2 regions of the Salinibacterium sp. 10G20-15 genome follow, and region 2 is predicted to be linked to the other one. Evidence: predicted binding sites of a transcription regulator. Region 2 holds the regulator's gene; the other holds the start of a gene.
What was found. The regulator HrcA, encoded in region 2, represses chaperone genes, less so after heat shock. The targets are predictions, from matches to a motif close to TTNGCACTCGNNNNNNNCGAGTGCNAA.

Region 1: groL (chaperonin GroEL) is a predicted target of HrcA. The motif match lies at 1,717-1,743, and genes of this name have one in related genera.

Annotation. Positions count from the first base shown of each region.
Region 1 is NZ_CP195118.1:1,771,631-1,780,943, reverse strand. Features, by position in the region: gene groL (chaperonin GroEL) at 43-1,674, opposite strand; gene ACR3YK_RS08550 (LytR C-terminal domain-containing protein) at 1,974-2,570, opposite strand; gene ACR3YK_RS08545 (DUF3263 domain-containing protein) at 2,574-2,867, opposite strand; gene ACR3YK_RS08540 (heme/hemin ABC transporter substrate-binding protein) at 3,002-4,108, shown strand; gene ACR3YK_RS08535 (HtaA domain-containing protein) at 4,116-5,009, opposite strand; gene ACR3YK_RS08530 (GNAT family N-acetyltransferase) at 5,009-5,467, opposite strand; gene msrB (peptide-methionine (R)-S-oxide reductase MsrB) at 5,522-5,920, shown strand; gene ACR3YK_RS08520 (DMT family transporter) at 5,917-6,888, opposite strand; tRNA gene ACR3YK_RS08515 (tRNA-Thr) at 6,925-6,998, shown strand; gene ACR3YK_RS08510 (fumarylacetoacetate hydrolase family protein) at 7,185-7,970, shown strand; gene ACR3YK_RS08505 (HpcH/HpaI aldolase family protein) at 7,955-8,764, shown strand; gene ACR3YK_RS08500 (fumarylacetoacetate hydrolase family protein) at 8,829-9,313, shown strand, end outside.
Region 2 is NZ_CP195118.1:2,212,789-2,222,101, forward strand. Features, by position in the region: gene lepA (translation elongation factor 4) at 1-1,136, shown strand, start outside; gene ACR3YK_RS10745 (DUF1990 domain-containing protein) at 1,141-1,737, shown strand; gene ACR3YK_RS10750 (HAD family hydrolase) at 1,782-2,453, opposite strand; gene hemW (radical SAM family heme chaperone HemW) at 2,558-3,808, shown strand; gene ACR3YK_RS10760 (DUF4870 domain-containing protein) at 3,841-4,215, opposite strand; gene ACR3YK_RS10765 (DUF4870 domain-containing protein) at 4,307-4,675, opposite strand; gene hrcA (heat-inducible transcriptional repressor HrcA) at 4,887-5,909, shown strand; gene dnaJ (molecular chaperone DnaJ) at 5,933-7,033, shown strand; gene ACR3YK_RS10780 (16S rRNA (uracil(1498)-N(3))-methyltransferase) at 7,040-7,771, shown strand; gene ACR3YK_RS10785 (histidine triad nucleotide-binding protein) at 7,789-8,139, shown strand; gene ACR3YK_RS10790 (PhoH family protein) at 8,129-9,178, shown strand; gene ybeY (rRNA maturation RNase YbeY) at 9,180-9,313, shown strand, end outside.

The sequences.
Region 1 (9,313 bases), 440 kb from region 2:
CCATTCTGTTGTGTGCTCTGCAGTTGTGTGCAGCGGTGTGACTTAGAAGTCCATTCCGCCCGAGGGGTCACCCATCGGAGCCGGAGCGTTCTTCTCAGGCTTGTCAGCAACAACAGCTTCGGTCGTGAGGAACAGACCTGCGATCGACGATGCGTTGAGCAGCGCCGAGCGGGTTACCTTGACCGGGTCGTTGATTCCCGCAGCGAGCATGTCGACGTATTCGCCGGTAGCTGCGTTGAGGCCGTGACCAACGGTGAGGTTGCGCACCTTGTCAGCTACAACACCCGGTTCGAGACCGGCGTTGAGCGCAATCTGCTTGAGCGGTGCGTCGATCGCAACGCGAACGATGTTCGCTCCGGTTGCTTCGTCACCGACGAGGTCAGCCATTGCCTGACCTTCAAATGCGATCTTGCCTGCCTGAATCAACGCCACGCCACCACCGGCGACGATGCCTTCTTCAACAGCAGCCTTAGCGTTGCGAACGGCGTCCTCGATGCGGTGCTTGCGCTCCTTGAGCTCAACTTCTGTTGCCGCTCCAGCCTTGATGACGGCAACTCCGCCGGCGAGCTTCGCGAGGCGCTCCTGGAGCTTTTCGCGGTCGTAGTCGCTGTCGGTGTTGTCGATCTCGGCACGGATCTGCTTGACGCGACCGGCGATCGCCTCTTCGTCACCAGCACCTTCGATGATCGTGGTCTCGTCCTTGGTGATGACGACCTTGCGGGCGCGACCAAGGAGTTCGAGGGTAGCGTTCTCGAGTTTGAGGCCGACCTCTTCAGAGATAACCTGTCCACCGGTGAGAATCGCAATGTCAGCGAGCTGAGCCTTGCGACGGTCTCCGAAGCCAGGAGCCTTGACTGCCACCGACTTGAAGATGCCACGGATCTTGTTCACAACGAGGGTGGCGAGGGCTTCGCCGTCAACGTCTTCGGCAATGATGAGGAGCTGCTTGCCGCTCTGGATTACCTTGTCGACGATGGGCAGAAGGTCCTTGATGTTGGAGATCTTGCCGTTGACGATCAGAACGTAGGGGTCTTCGAAGACCGCTTCTTGGCGTTCCTGGTCGGTCACAAAGTAGGCCGAAAGGAAGCCCTTGTCGAAGCGCATTCCTTCGGTGAGCTCCAACTCGGTGCCGAACGTGTTCGACTCCTCGACGGTGACAACACCTTCCTTGCCGACCTTGTCGATAGCTTCGGCGATCAGTGCGCCGATCTCGGGGTCACCGGCAGAGATGGATGCGGTAGCCGCGATCTCTTCCTTGGTTTCGATTTCCTTGGAGCTCGAAATCAGTGCCTCGATAACCGAGTTGGTCGCCTTCTCGATACCGCGCTTGAGGCTGATGGGATCTGCCCCGGCGGCGACGTTGCGAAGGCCTTCGCGAACGAGAGCCTGAGCGAGAACAACGGAGGTGGTCGTACCGTCTCCGGCGACGTCGTCCGTCTTCTTCGCTACCTCTTTAACGAGTTCTGCACCGATCTTCTCGTAAGGGTCGTCGAGTTCGATCTCTTTGGCGATGGATACACCGTCGTTCGTGATCGTGGGAGCGCCCCACTTCTTTTCAAGAACCACGTTGCGGCCACGCGGGCCGAGGGTGACCTTTACGGCGTCGGCGAGAGTGTTCAGGCCGCGCTCGAGGCCACGACGGGCCTCTTCGTTGAAAGCAATGATCTTTGCCATGTGTGTTTCTCGTCCCTCCCGGACGTCGTACAAGCGAATTAGTTGGCACTCGAACTGTGCGAGTGCCAAGGTCAAAATTAGCACTCGATAGGGGCGAGTGCAAGACAGCCCAGCGCACTCGATAGGGGCGAGTGCAAGACAGCCCAGCGCACTCGATAGGGGCGAGTGCAAGACGACGCGGCGCGTGGTTTGGGGGCGGGCGCGCCGGGTGCTGGGGACTGCTTTGGCGGTGTTTGCTTGGGGATGGTGTGCGCTGGTTGGCGCATGCTGCTGTGGTGCTGGGTGTGCCGAGTTGCGTTTTACTCTGTGGGTTCTTCTGTGGCTTCGGTTGCGGGTGAGAGGTAGTCGGTTCCCACGACGATGGTGATCTCGGCACCGGGGTAGATGTCGGCATCGACGAGGCGAATTTCGCCGTGGCCGAGGGCGATGACGAGGCCGGCGGCGACGTCTTCGTCGGCTTCGTTGCTGTAGTAGATGAAGGTGTCTTCGATGTCGCGGGTTGCCGCTGGGGCGGCGCTGCCGGTTGGCCACCCTGCTGCGGTGAGGTCGTCGAGGATGGTGGTTTGCAGTCCACTTTCGGGGGTGCCGTTGAGGACGTCGATCGTGATGCCGCGTGCGGGGTCGAGAGTTGAGGGGTCAGTGACCGGGGCGATGGTTTCGGCGGGTTCAGGGTTCACGGCGGGTTCTTCTGGTGTGGCGAAGAAGGGGATTCCTAAGTCGTCATCGAGGTAGTGGCTGAGGGCGAAGAGTCCGCCAAAGACGAGTATTCCGGTGGCGAGTAGGGCCCAGGCAAAGCCGATCCAGCCACGTCCGCGGCGCTTGGGGCCGCGGTGGGCGCCGATGCGTTCGATGTCATCGGGGAGTTCGTCGAATCGGTCCTTGGGGTAACTCGCCATTGCTTAGTCTGTCAATTCTTCGTCGTGGAAGGTGGTGGTTCGCACGCGTCGGGTGCGGTTGTCACGAGTGCGACGCAGCCGTGAGACCAGCATGGGGTCGTATCGTACGGCCGCGGGGCTATCGATCACTGCGTTGAGCATTTGATAATAGCGTGCACTGGAGACTCGAAACTGGGAGCTGATGGCCTCTTCTTTGGGGCCGATGTGGCGGGTCCATTCGCGCTCAAAGTCGAGGATGGTCTTGTCTCGTTCGGATAGACCTGTGGCGGGGTGCGATGCGTTTTCGTTTTCTGACACGGCTGAACCTCCCCTGTGCAGGTAAGCCTAGGGCGTGGGTCGTGCGGCTTCGCCGAGCGACGCGGCTTGAGAGCCCATTTTGGGCTGGTCGAGGTTAGGATTGCCTTAGTACCCGTTTTTTCCGATTGGTTTCTATGCGCATCCGATTCTTCACTGCTGTTGTGGTGTCGTCTGTCGTCGCTTTGGGGGCCAGTGGATGTTCGTCATCGTCGATTGCGGAGGCTCCGGCGGTCACGGTTACCGCCGATCTGACCTCTCCTCTTGCTGCGTTGTCGGTGTTGGGCGACGCGAAGGACTACAGCGGTTTGGTGCAGGCTGCTCTGCCGACATCCGGCATTTCTGCTCCGCAGACCGCTCCCCCGCAGTCGTTGCCGGTGACGGTCACGTCGCACGATTTAAGTGGCGATGTTCCTGTCACGGTGTCGTCGACGGATCGCGTTATCGCGATGGATATCTCGGGGTCGATCGCGGCAACGATCGCGGGGCTTGGCCTGGTCGATTCGCTCGTGGCGCGGGATATTTCGACGACGTTTGATGAGGCATCCGAGTTGCCAGTGATCACGTCGAATGCGCACACGGTGAACAGTGAGGCGATTCTGGCGCTGCGGCCTGATCTGGTTCTGACCGATGGCTCGATTGGCCCCATTGATGTGGTTGTGCAGTTGCGTGATGCGGGAATCCCGGTGGTTTTTGTGGAGACCGACCCGTCAGTCGAGGGTGTCGCTGACCTTGCTCGCCAAACCGCGGCCGCGCTCGGCACCCCCGCCGCCGGCGACGAGTTGGGCGCGCAGTTGAGTGCGGAGATCGAGGCGAAGGTCGCCGAGATCGCCGAGATTGTTCCTGCCGGTGATCGCTTGCGCATGATGTTCCTCTACGTGCGAGGAACCTCGGGCGTGTACTACCTCTTCGGGCAAGAGTCGGGCTCTGATGTGCTGATCAACGCGCTGGGTGGCGTGGATGTCGCGGCCGAGATTGGCCTCGAAGGAATGCGGCCCATGACGGACGAGGCCATGGTCGCGGCGAACCCCGACCTCATTCTGGTGATGACCGGCGGTCTCGATAGTGTCGGCGGTGTGAGCGGCTTGCTCGAAGCTCGTCCCGCGGTGGCTCTCACCGAAGCCGGCATCAATCAGCGCTTTGTCGAGATGGATGACGGCGAAATTTTGAGCTTCGGTCCCCGCACCGTAGCGGTGTTGGATGCGCTCGCGCGTGCGATCTACGCGCCAACCTCGGGTTCATAGGCCTCGCCTAGCTGTCGCTGCTGTCGGGCTTCGTTGAGCTGTCAGGCTTCATTGAGCTGTCGGGCGAGTCTGCGACGTTGCCAGCCTTAGCGCCCCGTGCGCGTGCGGTTCCGCGACGTCGACTGACGTAGAACACGACTCCGATTCCCCAGACGAGCGCGATGACCGAGGCCATCACAACGAGGTTGCGGGCCAGAACGGGGTCGCGCAGGCGAGGTTCGGGCATGCACTCGGGCGTCACACTGAAACTCACCATGATGGGGTCAAATTGAGAATCGGGCGGGTACGTTCCAAATGCTTCCGACCCGGCTTCGGTGAGGGTGACGGGGGCGTTTGCGAGCAGCGCGGTGCCGTCTTCGACAGTGATACCGGAGACATCAATAGTGGCAAAATCGACGTTCTGGGCATCCACGGGTACACCTTCTTGAGTGGTTCCCGTCACGTCGAAGACGAGGGTTGCTGTCGTGCTGGCGTCGAAAACAATCTCGAGGCCGCTGAGGGTGGTGTCGAGAATGCCGTCGTGCCCCATGAAGCGCAGCGTTCCGTCGAACGCGATGGTGCCTTCTCCCGCGTCGAGCTGGCCGGAACCTGCCGTCCAACCGAAGTTGGGGGTGTCGTAGGTGGCGCCGTCACTCACCGCCCATTCGCCATTGGCGATCGTGCCGCTGATGTACGACCGGAGCGACTCTTTGACGCCCCACGTGATCGCGGCATCCGTCACGTCGCAGACGTCGGAGTCGGCAGCGACGGTAAGGCTCGCGGGGGCAGCGTCCGCGTGCAGGAGGCCCGTGCCCGGGGCATCCGGAACCGCGGCGTTGCTTGTTATCGGAGTGAGCGCAATGGCGACCGCTGTGATGATGAGCGCGGCGGGGCCGAGCACGCAGACGTTGAGGCCACGCATTACTGCACAGGGCGGTACATCGATTGGTGCATGATGGTGGCTTCTTCGTAGAGCTCACCGAAGGCTTCGAAACCGAACTTGGCATATAACGGCACGATGTATTCCTGCGCGTGGAGCAACATCGCCTGATCGCTGTAATCGTTGACGATACGTTTCATGATGGTCTGCGCGAGACCTTCGCCCCGGCGATCTTCGCGAACGACGACCCTGCCGATGACGCAGTGGCCATCACGGTACTCGGCGGTTTCGTTGTGCAGAACGCGGATGTAGGCGGCGACTCCGAGGTCATCAGCAATCCAGTAATGCCGTGTGGTGTCTTCTTGGTCGCGGTCGTCAAGTTCGGTCTCGTCGACTTTTTGCTCAACAAAAAACACGTCGGTGCGCAGTTTCATGATCGAGTAGAGCTCGGTTGTTGTTAATTCGCCCCAAGACTTGGCGATCACGGAATCATTAGGCACAACCACGAGTTTAATGTATTGAGCAGCGAGAGCTGGCAACTTAAGGAGACCACGATGACATACAAGGTGACCAAGACCGAAGAGCAGTGGCGCGAAGAGCTCGGAATCAAGTATTCGGTGCTCCGCGAGGCCGGCACCGACCGGCCATGGTCTGGTGCACTTCTTGATGAGAAGCGTCCCGGGGTGTATCGCTGTGGCGCCTGCAGCGCTGAGCTGTTTGCGAGCGACACGAAGTTTGATTCTGGATCGGGCTGGCCGAGCTTTTACGAAGCGATCAACCCGGATGCTGTTGAGCTGCGCGAAGACCGGTCGCTCGGTATGGTTCGCACCGAAGTGGTGTGCGCCACCTGTGGTTCGCACCTCGGACACCTCTTCGATGATGCCCACCAAACGCCTACCGGTGATCGTTTCTGCTTGAACTCCTCTTCGTTGGAGTTCGACGAGAAGGACTAGTTCGCGAGAGGTATTTTGGGTGGTTGTTGACTAGAAAGTGATGCGATTGCCACAGCGATGAGGGTGAGCACTACACCGAGTACGGTGGTCGGTGCCACCCCATCGCCATCTGTGGGCAAGAAAACCTCGAGCGCGAGCGCGCCGATCAGCTGACCTGCAATCGATCCGAGCGCAAAAAACAACACGCCCGTGATTGGCACAAGCACGGCGGCGACGGCAATAAAGATGACTCCGATCGCTCCCCCGATGTAGAGCGTCGGATCGCTGGGGAAGTCATGGTGCCAGCCTCCAGCGAAGCCGTAGGAGATCGCGGCAATCGCCAGCACTGTCGTGCCGACGATGAAGTTGACGTAGGTGGCGGTGAGCGGCGAACGCGTCACGTGACGTACGTGCCCATTGATGGCTTGCTGCCACCCGATCCCGAATCCGGCTGCTAGCGGCAGAAACACAAGCAAGAACGGACCGTCGAGGCGTAAATCGGCGAGGCCAGAAAAAATTACTGCCCCCACTGCGAGGGCGGATGCCGCTACCCGTAATGCCGTGACGGGTCGCTTCTGGAGGCTGCCGATACCCACCCGGTCGATCACGGCGGAGCTGATGGTTTGGCTCGCAACGACCGCCACGGTGAAGAGAGCGACGCCGAGAGCGGTAGCGGCGAGACCCTGGGTAAGCACGAAGAACGCACCGAAGGCTCCCCCGCTGAGGTACCACCAGGGCAGTCGTTTACTGCCCACTTCAGTGCGGAGGGTACGAAATCCTGCTCGCGCAGTGGGCACAAATGGCACGATGAGGGTGAGGATGATCAGTCCGGAGCCAAAGGAAATGAGCGCCGCGAGCGTGGAGTCGTGAAGCTCCACGGCGAGCTCTCCGTTGATGCGGCTTTGAGCTGCGACAAGACCGCCAGCAACGATTGCGGCGAAGATTCCGGCGAGCGCGCGGCGGCGACTTCGAGGGCTGGTTGGGAGCATAGGGCTAGTCATGTCTAAAATAGGGCGTTGGCCCAAGCCTCCTTAGCTCAGCTGGCTAGAGCACCGCTCTTGTAAAGCGGGGGTCGTCGGTTCGAATCCGACAGGAGGCCCAGCAGAATGTCGGGGGCCGTCGGGGTTGCTTTAACCCTAGCGGCCTTCGACATCGCCATTTAACCAGCGGCGCTACCGCACGCCGCTCCGCTCGAAGTGTGTGCCCTCTCGCTCGATAACCTCGCCATGTACTCCAGCCAGCAGATGATATACGATTTGGTGTACAGACCGAGGAGGTGCCGAGCATGCTGACGCCGGACCAAATTACGACGCTCGCAAATGAGCTAGTCGACGCGCACGAAACTCACTCCATCGTTCCACTACTTACCCAGCGCGGTCTTGATATGACGGTTGAGGATTCCTACGCCATCCAAAGTGCGTGGGCTCAGCGGCGCGTGCAAGCCGGCCATCGCATCGTTGGTCACAAGATTGGCCTGACATCGAAAGTGATGCAGGTCGCAACCGGCATCACAGAGCCCGACTACGGTGTGATCTTCGATGACATGACATTCGAGTCGGGGGTTACCGTCGACTTCAACGCATTCTCCAATGTTCGAGTCGAAGTCGAGCTGGCGTTCGTGCTCGCGAAACCCCTCACGGGCCCCGGGTGCACCATCTTTGATGTTCTCGACGCAACAAGCTACGTCGTGCCTGCGCTGGAGATCTTGAACTCTCACATTGAGATGGAAGGACGGACAATCGTCGACACGATCTCCGACAATGCTGCGCTGGGGGCAATGGTTGTTGGCGGCACACCGGTCAAGCCGTCTGAGATCGATCTGCGCTGGGTTTCTGCCGTGCTCTACCGAAATCAAACGATCGAAGAGTCCGGAGTCGCCGCAGCCGTTCTCGGGCACCCAGCACTGGGAGTAGCCTGGCTCGCTAACAAGCTCGCTCAGCACGGAACCACCCTCGATGCGGGGGAGATCGTGCTGGCCGGCTCATTCACGAGACCGCTGTGGGTGGAACGCGGAGACACCATCCACGCTGAGTACGGAAGCTTGGGGGCCGTGACGTGCAAGTTCGAATGACGCTGCCGCCAACTTTTTCACGCCAACTCGACACGGCACACCGGCCACTCATCGGCATGTGGGTTGTTTCAGGCAGCCCGGTTGCTGCTGAGATCGCGGCCGGGAGCGGCCTTGATCTGCTTCTAATCGACGCGGAGCACTCTGCGAACACGCTAGAGAGCATTCAACTACAGCTTCAGGTTTCCGCCGGGTACGCTGTCACCCCGCTTGTGCGCGTGAGCACCAACGACCGCACAATCATCAAGCAGCATCTCGATCTCGGTGCGCAGAACCTTATCGTCCCGATGGTGGACTCCGTTGAACAAGCTCGGGCCGCAGTAAGCGCTACACGGTATCCCCCTCTCGGTAACCGTGGAGTCGGGAGTGCGCTTGCGCGGGCGGCACGCTGGAATCGCGTAGACGACTACCTTGCCACCGCTCACGACACGGTCTCCCTTACGGTTCAAATCGAGTCAGCAACTGCCGTGGAGAATGTCGATTCCATCGTGGCCGTTGACGGGGTCGACGCGATATTCGTTGGCCCATCCGACCTCGCTGCGTCGATGGGCAAGCTCGGCGAACAAAGCCATCCGACCGTAGTCGCGGCAGTGAAACGATGCATCGAGGCCGGAGCCAAGGCAGGAAAGCCCGTAGGAGTCAACGCCTTCGACCCCACAGTGGCGGAAGACTATCTGGCTAGCGGTGCAAGTTTTGTATTCGTGGGAGCCGATGTGTCGCTGCTTGCTCGGGGATCCGAACAACTTGCAGAGAAATTTATGCCCGCTACGACCGCAACTGGCCGTGCAAGTTACTAACGGCAGCGCCCCGTGATGCCGACACCACTGAGAACAGCCATTACCTCGATGAACAAGGATGCCGATGACCACGTTTGAACTTCGCCCGGGCAGCAAGATTATCGCAGTACACCTAAACTATCGCTCTCGCGCTGAGCAGCGTGGACGCACACCGAAGACCCCCTCTTACTTTTTCAAGCCCGCTTCTTCGGTCTCAGCGAGTGGAGCCCACATCGAGCGGCCAGCCGGAACAGAGCTTCTCGCGTTCGAGGGAGAGGTTGCGCTGATCATCGGAACACCAGCGCGCTGGGTTTCTGCCGACGCTGGGTGGAGCCATGTGGCGGGGGTCACGGCCGCCAACGATTTCGGACTCTACGACCTTCGCGCTGCCGATAAAGGGTCAAACGTACGCAACAAAGGCGGAGATGGATTCACTCCTCTGGGACCGCGCGTGCTCGATGCGCGCGAAATCGACCCGGATGCACTTCGCCTCCGAACCTGGGTCAACGGAACGCTTGTGCAAGATGACACCACCGACACTCTGCTCTTCCCCTTCGGACAACTCGTTGC
Region 2 (9,313 bases):
TGTCGACTAAGTCGGCTCATGAACTGCTCGAAATTGGGGTGAGTTCGCCCGAACCGAGTCCAACGAAGGGGCTGGGGGTCGGTGAAGTGGGTTATCTCATCACCGGCGTGAAAGATGTGCGCCTCAGCAAGGTGGGCGACACTGTGACGAGTCACGCTAAGCCTGCGGAGACCCCGCTCAAGGGCTACTCCGAACCGAAGCCCATGGTCTTCTCGGGTTTGTACCCGATCGACGGCTCCGACTATCCAGTACTGCGCGAGGCGCTCGACAAGCTCAAGCTGTCGGATGCTGCCCTGGTCTACGAGCCCGAAACATCCGTGGCTCTAGGCTTCGGCTTCCGCTGTGGCTTCTTGGGTCTGCTGCACTTAGAGATCGTGCGCGAGCGACTCGAGCGCGAGTTCAACCTCGACATGATCGCCACCGCCCCCTCGGTTATCTACGAAGTCATGGGCGACGACAAGAAGCTCACGACTGTCACCAACCCAAGCGAGTTCCCCGGCGGCAAGATCGCCAGCGTGACGGAGCCGATGGTGAAGGCATCCATTCTGACCCCGAAAGACTTCGTGGGAACAGTTATGGAGCTCTGCCAATCGCGCCGCGGCACTATGCAGGGCATGGAATACGTCGGTACTGACCGCGTCGAGCTGCACTACACGATGCCGCTCGGTGAGATCGTGTTCGACTTCTTCGATCACCTCAAGAGCCGCACTCAGGGCTATGCGAGCCTCGACTATGAACCCAGCGGTGACCAAGAGGCAGACCTCGTCAAGGTCGACATCCTGCTACAGGGTGAAGCGGTCGACGCGTTCAGCGCCATCGTGCACCGCGACAAGGCCTACGCCTACGGTGTGCTCATGACCGAGCGTCTCAAGACCCTCATCCCGCGCCAGCAGTTTGAAGTGCCGATTCAGGCTGCCATTGGTGCTCGCATCATTGCGCGTGAGTCGATTCGTGCTATGCGTAAAGACGTTCTTGCTAAGTGCTATGGCGGTGACATCAGCCGTAAGCGCAAGCTCCTCGAGAAGCAGAAGGAGGGCAAGAAGCGTATGAAGATGGTAGGCAGAGTTGAAGTTCCGCAATCTGCATTCATCGCTGCACTTTCGGGTGAGGTCGAAGCTGGGAAAGATAAGAAGTAGGCCGATGGATGCGCGCACCTACCCGAATGCCCCCGTTACGTACGGGGCGGTCGGTGCTACGCGCGGAAGCACGTTCACTGTGCTGCCACCTGCCGGATTTCGTCGCGTGCAGCGCAGTGCTCGAATCGGTCACGGTGAAGCGCGCTGGGCATTTGCGCGCGAGCAGATTCTGACCTGGGGCGTCAAGCGACGCAGTGGATTCGGGGTGACGCTTCTTTCCCGTGACCCTCACGGCGAGAACCATGATCTCTCGACTGATAGCGCCGATCATCCGCACGTGCGCCCCGGCGACACGATCGTGCTTTCCATCCGCAGCGGACGGTTCACGGCCCACGAGCCCGTGCGCGTCGTGTATGTCGTTGATGACCCGGCTGTTGCCGGCTTTGCGTATGGCACACTCGAAGGTCATCCGCTGCGGGGCGAGGAATCCTTCATGGTGGAGCGTCGCGAGGACAATTCCGTGTGGATGACCGTGCGATCGTTTTCGCGCCCAGCATCGTTCAAGTGGATGCTGGTGTCTCCTGCGCTGCGCGTGTTCCAGTACATCGTGGTCGGGCGTTACCTTCGCGCTCTCGCCGGAGCGATTCCTGCTCAGAAGTAGCTGCCTAACTGCGCGCCGGAGCGCGATGGCGTCTGGGGCTGTACCTAACCGCGCTGAGCGAGCTCGGCGATCGTGCCAAGTACATCGTCGCGACCGGCGACTAGGTCCTCGACAACGACGAGAGCGCTTGTGTCGCGCAGCTCAGCAACGGTGTAGGCGCCGGTCGCGACCGCGATAAACGGGATGCGGGCCGAATCGGCAGCTAGACCATCGTTCGGGGTGTCGCCGATGATCACGCTGGGCTGCTCACCCAGAACGGGAGCGACGAGGGCTGTCAGGTGGTGACGGTCAGGAGAGTGGTCTCCAAAGAACGAGTTGGTCCAGTTGAAGTCGTCTTCGGCGTAGCCTGCGGCGGTTAGCTTTACGCGCGAATGCTGCGGGCCGTTTCCGGTGAGCAGCGCGTTGGTCCAACCTCGACCGCCAGCGTCTCGCAAGGCGTCGGGGCCGCCGACAACTGCTGTGCGAACGTAGCCCGTCTCGAGCAGTTTCTGGGTACGGGCATCCAACTCGGCCAGCACGTCGTCGAGCATGGTCGCAGGGTGGCCGTTGAGCTCGAGCAGGGCGGTAAGAATTTGACCTTCGGTCTGCCCGTGCGGGTTCGTGATGAACTTCTGCGGCTCTGTGCCCGTCACGTGGGTGAAGGCCTCGAGATAGATAGCAGCGCCGTCTTTGGAGTTGTGGATGAGCGTTCCGTCGATGTCCCAGAGGATGTGCATAGTCACCCATCAATGCTCCCACGCAAGAGGTGCGACAATTGACCAGTGCCCGTCGCTACAACAATGGGCACGTTTTCTTCACCGGTTGTTAAGGGGATTAGTTCGTGCCAGGTGCGTTGCCGATTGCTGATCCTGCCCCTCTTGACGGCGCATTGCCTGCCAGTGTTGCTGTGGGCTCCCAGGACCGTGACTGGAGCGTGTACATTCACGTTCCGTTCTGTCGCGTGCGCTGTGGCTACTGTGATTTCAACACGTACACGGGTGAAGAACTGCGCGGAGCTAAGCGTGCGGATTACGCCGACGAGGCGATCGCAGAGATCACGCAGGCAGCCACCGTGCTCGCGAATGCTGGTGTCGCGCCCCGCAAGGCATCAACGGTTTTCTTCGGCGGCGGTACGCCCACGCTTCTTCCCGTCACCGACCTCACACGCATGCTCGCCGCAGCGCGTGACACGTGGGGTTTCACGGATGACGTCGAAGTCACTACTGAGGCGAACCCTGATTCTGTCGACCGCGATTACCTTCTCGCCCTCAAAGAGGCTGGATTCACTCGCGTGTCTTTCGGTATGCAGTCGGCGGTGCCGCACGTTCTCGCCACGCTGGAGCGCACTCACGACCCCGAAAAGGTTCCGCATGTGGTGAAGTGGGCGCGCGAGGTTGAGCTCGACGTCAGTGTGGACCTGATCTACGGCACGCCGGGGGAGTCATTGGCCGATTGGGAGCGCTCGCTCGATCACGCCATCGCGCAGAACCCCGACCATATCTCGGCGTACGCGCTCATTATCGAGACCGGTACGAAGCTGGCGGCGCAGATTAAGCGCGGCGATGTTGTTCCAGTGGATGACGATCTGCAGGCAGACATGTATGAGCTGGCTGATAAGAAGCTCGCAGCGGCGGGCTACGACTGGTACGAGGTCAGCAACTGGGCGAAGCGCGACGAAGACCCTGCCATCAGCCACGCAAGCCGTCATAATCTTGGCTACTGGCTAGGTAATGACTGGTGGGGTGTTGGCCCAGGGGCTCACAGTCACGTCGGAGGCGTTCGCTGGTGGAACGTCAAGCATCCGGCCGCCTATGCCGACCGGATCGCTGCCGGGCACTCACCGGGAGCCGGGCGTGAGACACTCGCCGACTCGAGTAAGTATTTGGAGCACGTGCTTCTTCGGGCACGAGTGCGTGACGGTCTGAAAACGGCAACTCTCGATGCTGAAGGCCGCACAGCAGTCGCCGGGCTGATTGCCGATGAACTGGTGGATGCTCCCGCGGCGTTTAAGGGAACCCTCACCCTCACGCTGAAAGGGCGCCTGCTCGCGGATGCCGTCGTGCGGCGATTGCTAGCAGACGCCCCCGTGTAGAGCGAAAGTTCGCGCGAACGCGAAAGGTCGAGTTACTTGATGAACTCGATGGTCAACGGGTATTTGTACGCCTGACCGTTGTTAGCGGCGACGGCGGCAATGATGCTGAAGATGAGGATGACGATTCCCACGCCAATCACGAGCAACAGGCCGATGAAGATGACGCTGAGAATCATTCCAGCGACATAGCCGATTCCCATCGTGATCTGGAAGTTAAGCGCCGTTTTTGTGTGAGCGCGCACGAAAGGCCCGCGGTCTTTCAACACGAGGTAGCCGATGAGGGCAGGAACAAACCAGAAGAAGATTCCACCGACGTGGATCAGCGTTGCCCAGAGCTTCTCGTCGCTCGGACTCATCGGTTGGATCGGCGCGTACGGCGAGGCGGGGGGAGGCGTTGAATCTGACATGCCTCCATTAAAGCCCTACTTGGACAAAAAAGTAGCCTCGAGAGCAGAAGCTCCCGAGGCTACTCGCTATCGGCCTAGCCGATAAGCAGACTTACTTGATGAGGCGCAGAGCGAACGGGTAACGGTAGTTCGCGCCGTCCTTGGCTTTCGTGAAGCCGATGATCGAGAAGATCAGCGAAACAATGAATACGATCGGGAGCAAGATTGCGCCGATAACAACGGCGACCAAAATGTTCGAGATCACGTAGGCGATCGCGATGGTGATCTGGAAGTTCAGGGCTTCCTTTGCTTCAGTGTTAGTGAAGGCGCCGCGGTCTTTGAATACCAACCAGATAATAAGCGCGGGGAGGAATCCGATGATTCCACCAAGGTGAGCGAATGATGCCCACTGCTTGTCCTCAGCCTCGGTCAGTTGAGCTGCCGGCTGCGGTGCTGCGGGCTGCGGATTTGCGTCAGTCATGTGTTCGTGCCTTTCAGGTGAACGAGGGAACTTCCCGGGTTTCATCAAAGTGCTCGGTGTTACACCTGAGCATTTCCTCAAAAAGGTAGCGCCCAAGTACACAGACACGCTAGCGCTATGACTCGCGCGGTGCAACGGCTGTCTCGTGGTGTGTCGAGTAAGATTGGCAGTCGAACGGATTGAGTGCCAATCGAGAGAGGTGGGTGGTGGCATGGTTTCCGCCCGCGGACTTGACGTGCTTCGAGTCATCGTCCAGGACTACGTTGCTACGCGCGAGCCTGTCGGATCTAAGTCAATTGTTGAGCGGCATTCCTTCGGGGTGTCGGCAGCGACAATTCGAAACGACATGGTTTTGCTTGAAGACGAAGAGCTCATTACGGCACCTCACACGTCATCGGGGCGGGTGCCGACCGACAAGGGCTATCGCATGTTCGTCGACCAATTGGCCGATTTGCGCCCTTTGACGAGCGCGCAACGCCAAGCCATTGAATCGTTCCTCGGTCAAGCAGACGATTTAGACGATGTCCTCGCACGTTCGGTTCGCTTGCTCTCGCAACTGACAAACAGCGTGGCGCTTGTGCAGTATCCCTCGCTCGCGACGGCTCGCGTGCGGCATGTCGAACTCGTTCCGTTGCACGCCACGCGAATCATGACGGTTTTCATCACCGACTCCGGTCGCGTAGAACAACGGCTCCTCGACGTCTCCGAACCGCTGGATGAGTCATTCTTGGGTGAGGTTCGCGCCAAGCTGAACTCCGCACTTACCGGGCAGTCTCTCCCCGACGCTGCCGAGCAACTCGCCAGCTTCGCAGAAATTTTTCCCCCCGTGCGTCAGGCTTTTGTTGGCCAAATCGCTACAAGCTTGATCGAGCAGGTTCTTGCTAATCGCGCTGACAAGCTCGTTCTCGCTGGTACCGCAAACCTCGCTCGCACTGAGCAAGATTTCACTGGCAGCATTTTTCCTGTTCTTGAGGCAATAGAAGAGCAAGTAACGTTGTTGCGCCTCTTCGGGGAGATGGAAGTGGCAAATGGATCAGTTTCAACTCGCATTGGGCGAGAAAACGCAGAATTTGGTTTAGAAGAAACTTCGGTCGTCACGGGAGGGTACTCCTCCTCCGGCGGCGGTGTTTCGCGCTTGGGCGTGCTTGGCCCCACGCGCATGGACTATTCGAACAACATGGCGGCGGTTCGCGCAGTGGCGCGATACCTGTCGCGGCTTTTGGAAGACAACTGAGCTCGTAAGGAGCGATCGGAACTTTGGCAGATCACTACGAAGCCCTCGGCGTTGCGCGCGAAGCAAGCCCGGAGGAAATTAAGAAGGCCTACCGCAAGCTTGCGCGGGAATTGCATCCCGACGTCAACCCCAGTGCGGATGCGTCGGAGCGCTTCAAAACAGTTACGCATGCGTACGACGTGCTGAGCGATCCGCAACAGCGTCAGCAATACGACATGGGCGGCAGCGGCGGCTTCGGCGGCGGCGCCAACTTCGGTTTCGGCGACATCTTCGAGACGTTCTTCGGCGGTGGGGGCGGCGGTCAGACCGCCGGCCCGCGATCCCGTCGAGAGCGCGGTCAAGACGCATTGCTTCGCGTTGAGGTCAGCCTCAAAGACACCATGTTCGGCGTTACGCGCGACATTGAGGTCAACACGGCCGAGCTGTGCGAGACGTGTGAGGGCAGCTGCGCGGCTCCTGGCACTTCACCCGTGCGGTGCGATATTTGTCAAGGCACCGGCCAGATCCAGCGTCAGGTACGAAGCCTTCTCGGCAACGTCATGACGTCGAGCCCCTGTGGCACCTGTCGCGGTTACGGCAACATCATCGTCAACCCCTGCGCTACGTGTGCCGGCCAGGGGCGCGTTCGTGCGCAACGCACTCTCTCGGTCGACATCCCAGCCGGTGTTGAGACGGGGCTGCGTCTGCAGATGCCCGGTCAGGGTGAGGTTGGTCCCGCCGGTGGCCCCAATGGAGACCTGTTCCTCGAGATTAAGGTTCGCCACCACGACATCTTCAGTCGTGCCGATGACGATCTTCTGGCCACGGTCGAGGTCGAAATGATCGATGCGATTCTGGGCACCACGGTCAAGCTCGACGGCCTCGACGGAGAAATCGATGTCACCATCAAGCCCGGTACGCAGAGCGGCGAGGTTCTCACCATTCGCGATCGAGGCATTACGAGTCTGCGAGGTAATGGCCGCGGAGATGTGCGGCTGGGCATCCAAGTCGTCACTCCCACCAAGCTCAGCGGCGCCGAGCAGACACTCATTAAGCAGCTCGCGGCTGTGCGCAAGAGCAAGCAACCGCATTTTGCTGAGTTTCAACAGGGGCTTTTTGCGAAGCTTCGTGATCGCTTTCTCTAATAGCTCATGGCACATCTTTATTTCGATGAGGAGCTCGACAACGTTGGCGTCGGCGCTTCCGTTTCCCTGAGCAACGCTGAGGCACGGCATGCGGTGACGGTGTCACGCCTCAAAGTGGGCGAGACTATCGCGATCGGTAACGGTGCTGGTTTGGTCGTTTCCGGTCCGATCGTCACGGCCGAACACACCGAGCTCACCATCGAAGTAGCGGATGTTCGCCGGTCTCCTCGGCGCACCCCGGCAGTTTTTCTGGCGCAGGCGCTCGCCAAAGCTGATCGTGACGAGCTCGCAGTGCAGGTCGCCACTGAACTCGGTGTCGACGGCGTCATCCCGTGGTCTGCGGCGCGCAGTATTTCGCGCTGGCAAGGCGCGAAAGTTGCCAAGGGCCGCGATCGCTGGGCAGCAATCGTTCGTGAAGCGAGCAAGCAGTCGCTGCGCAGCTGGATCCCCGACGTCCTTGATCTCGTGAGCACGAAGCAATTGGCAACTTTTGCTTCCACGACGCGGATGCTCGTGCTCGAGCCCACGGCAACGGAAACGTTGGCCGAAGTCAAAGTCGACGACCGAGACATCCTGCTCGTGGTGGGTCCGGAGGGCGGGGTGGCAGATCACGAGCTCGAGCTCTTGACGGCGGCGGGAGCATCCACGATTCGACTGGGCAGTGAAGTGTTACGCACGTCGACTGCGGGCCCGGCGGCCATGGCAGCGTTGAACGTCAAACTTGGCCGTTGGAGCTAGAGGTTTAGGCTAGAGACATGTCTGATTCCCCATCGATCTTCACCAAGATCATCGCTCGCGAGATTCCCGCGGATATCGTCTTCGAGTCAGACGCGGTAATCGCGTTTCGCGACATCGCGCCTCAAGCACCCGTGCACTTGCTCGTTGTGCCTAAAACCGAAGAGTTCGCCAACGTTACGGAGCTTGCCGCAGGCAACCCGGCGCTACTGGCTGAACTTGTCGCGGTCGCCCAATCGCTTGCCGACGAACATGCAGGCGGGCAGTACAGACTGATCTTTAACACTGGCGAAAACGCTGGTCAAACTGTTTTCCACGTGCACGCTCATGTGCTCGGCGGAAACCTCGAGGAAGGCACCCTTGGCCACTAGTGACTCCGAGTCCGCAGGTTCGATAGAGCGCGAGAGCGTCTCGATTGAAGTAGACGGTGTCGCCATGGTGCGACTTCTTGGCCCTCACGATCGACTTCTCAAGGTCGTCGAAAGCAAATTTCCCAACGTGGAAATGCACGTTCGCGGTAACGAAATCACCCTCACGGGCGATGCGTCATCGGTTGAGGCAGCCCGACGACTCGTCGATGAACTCATCACGATGGTGCGCGGCGGCCACGACCTCGGCGAGATAGAAGTCGATGCCTCGGCAAAAATTATCCGCGGCAACCAGGGTAGCCCCCAACAGTTGCTCGGCCAGACCATCCTCACGGCGCGCGGCAAGGCCATTCGACCCAAGACCCTGGGTCAGGCGCAATACGTTGACGCAATGGATAACAACACCATCGTGTTTGGTATAGGACCGGCCGGTACCGGAAAGACCTATCTCGCGATGGCGAAAGCCGTGCAGGCTCTTCAACGCAAAGAAGTCGACCGGATCATCCTGAGCCGTCCGGCGATCGAAGCGGGGGAGCGTCTTGGGTTCCTGCCGGGCTCGCTCACCGACAAGATCGATCCGTACCTGCGTCCGCTCTACGACGCTCTGAACGACATGATGGATCCAGAACTCGTGCCGAAGCTACTCGCCGCGGGCACCGTCGAGGTCGCGCCGCTCGCGTACATGCGTGGTCGCACGCTCAACAACTCGTTCGTGGTTCTCGACGAAGCTCAAAACACCACTCCCGAGCAAATGAAGATGTTTCTGACGCGCCTCGGTTTCGACTCTCAGATGGTCGTTACGGGCGACATCACTCAGGTCGACCTTCCCGAGGGAGCGAGCGGGCTCAAGCTAGTCTCGAAGGTGCTGCGAGACATCGACGACATTCACTTTGCGGAGCTGTCGAGCGCCGACGTTGTTCGCCACACTCTTGTCGGCCAGATCGTCGACGCTTACACGACCTACGACGCCAAGAAACAGCGTGACGATTACAACCGCAACAACCGGCCGCCCAAGCGCAGCCGCAATCACGAGGGGCGCTAACGTGTCGATCGAAATCAACAACGAATCGGCCGTCGAGGTAGACGAGCATGCTTTCCAGCGTCTCTGCACATTTGCTTTGGACCAGCTACACGTGCATCCAGACGCCGAACTGGGCATTGTCTTTGTCGACGAGGC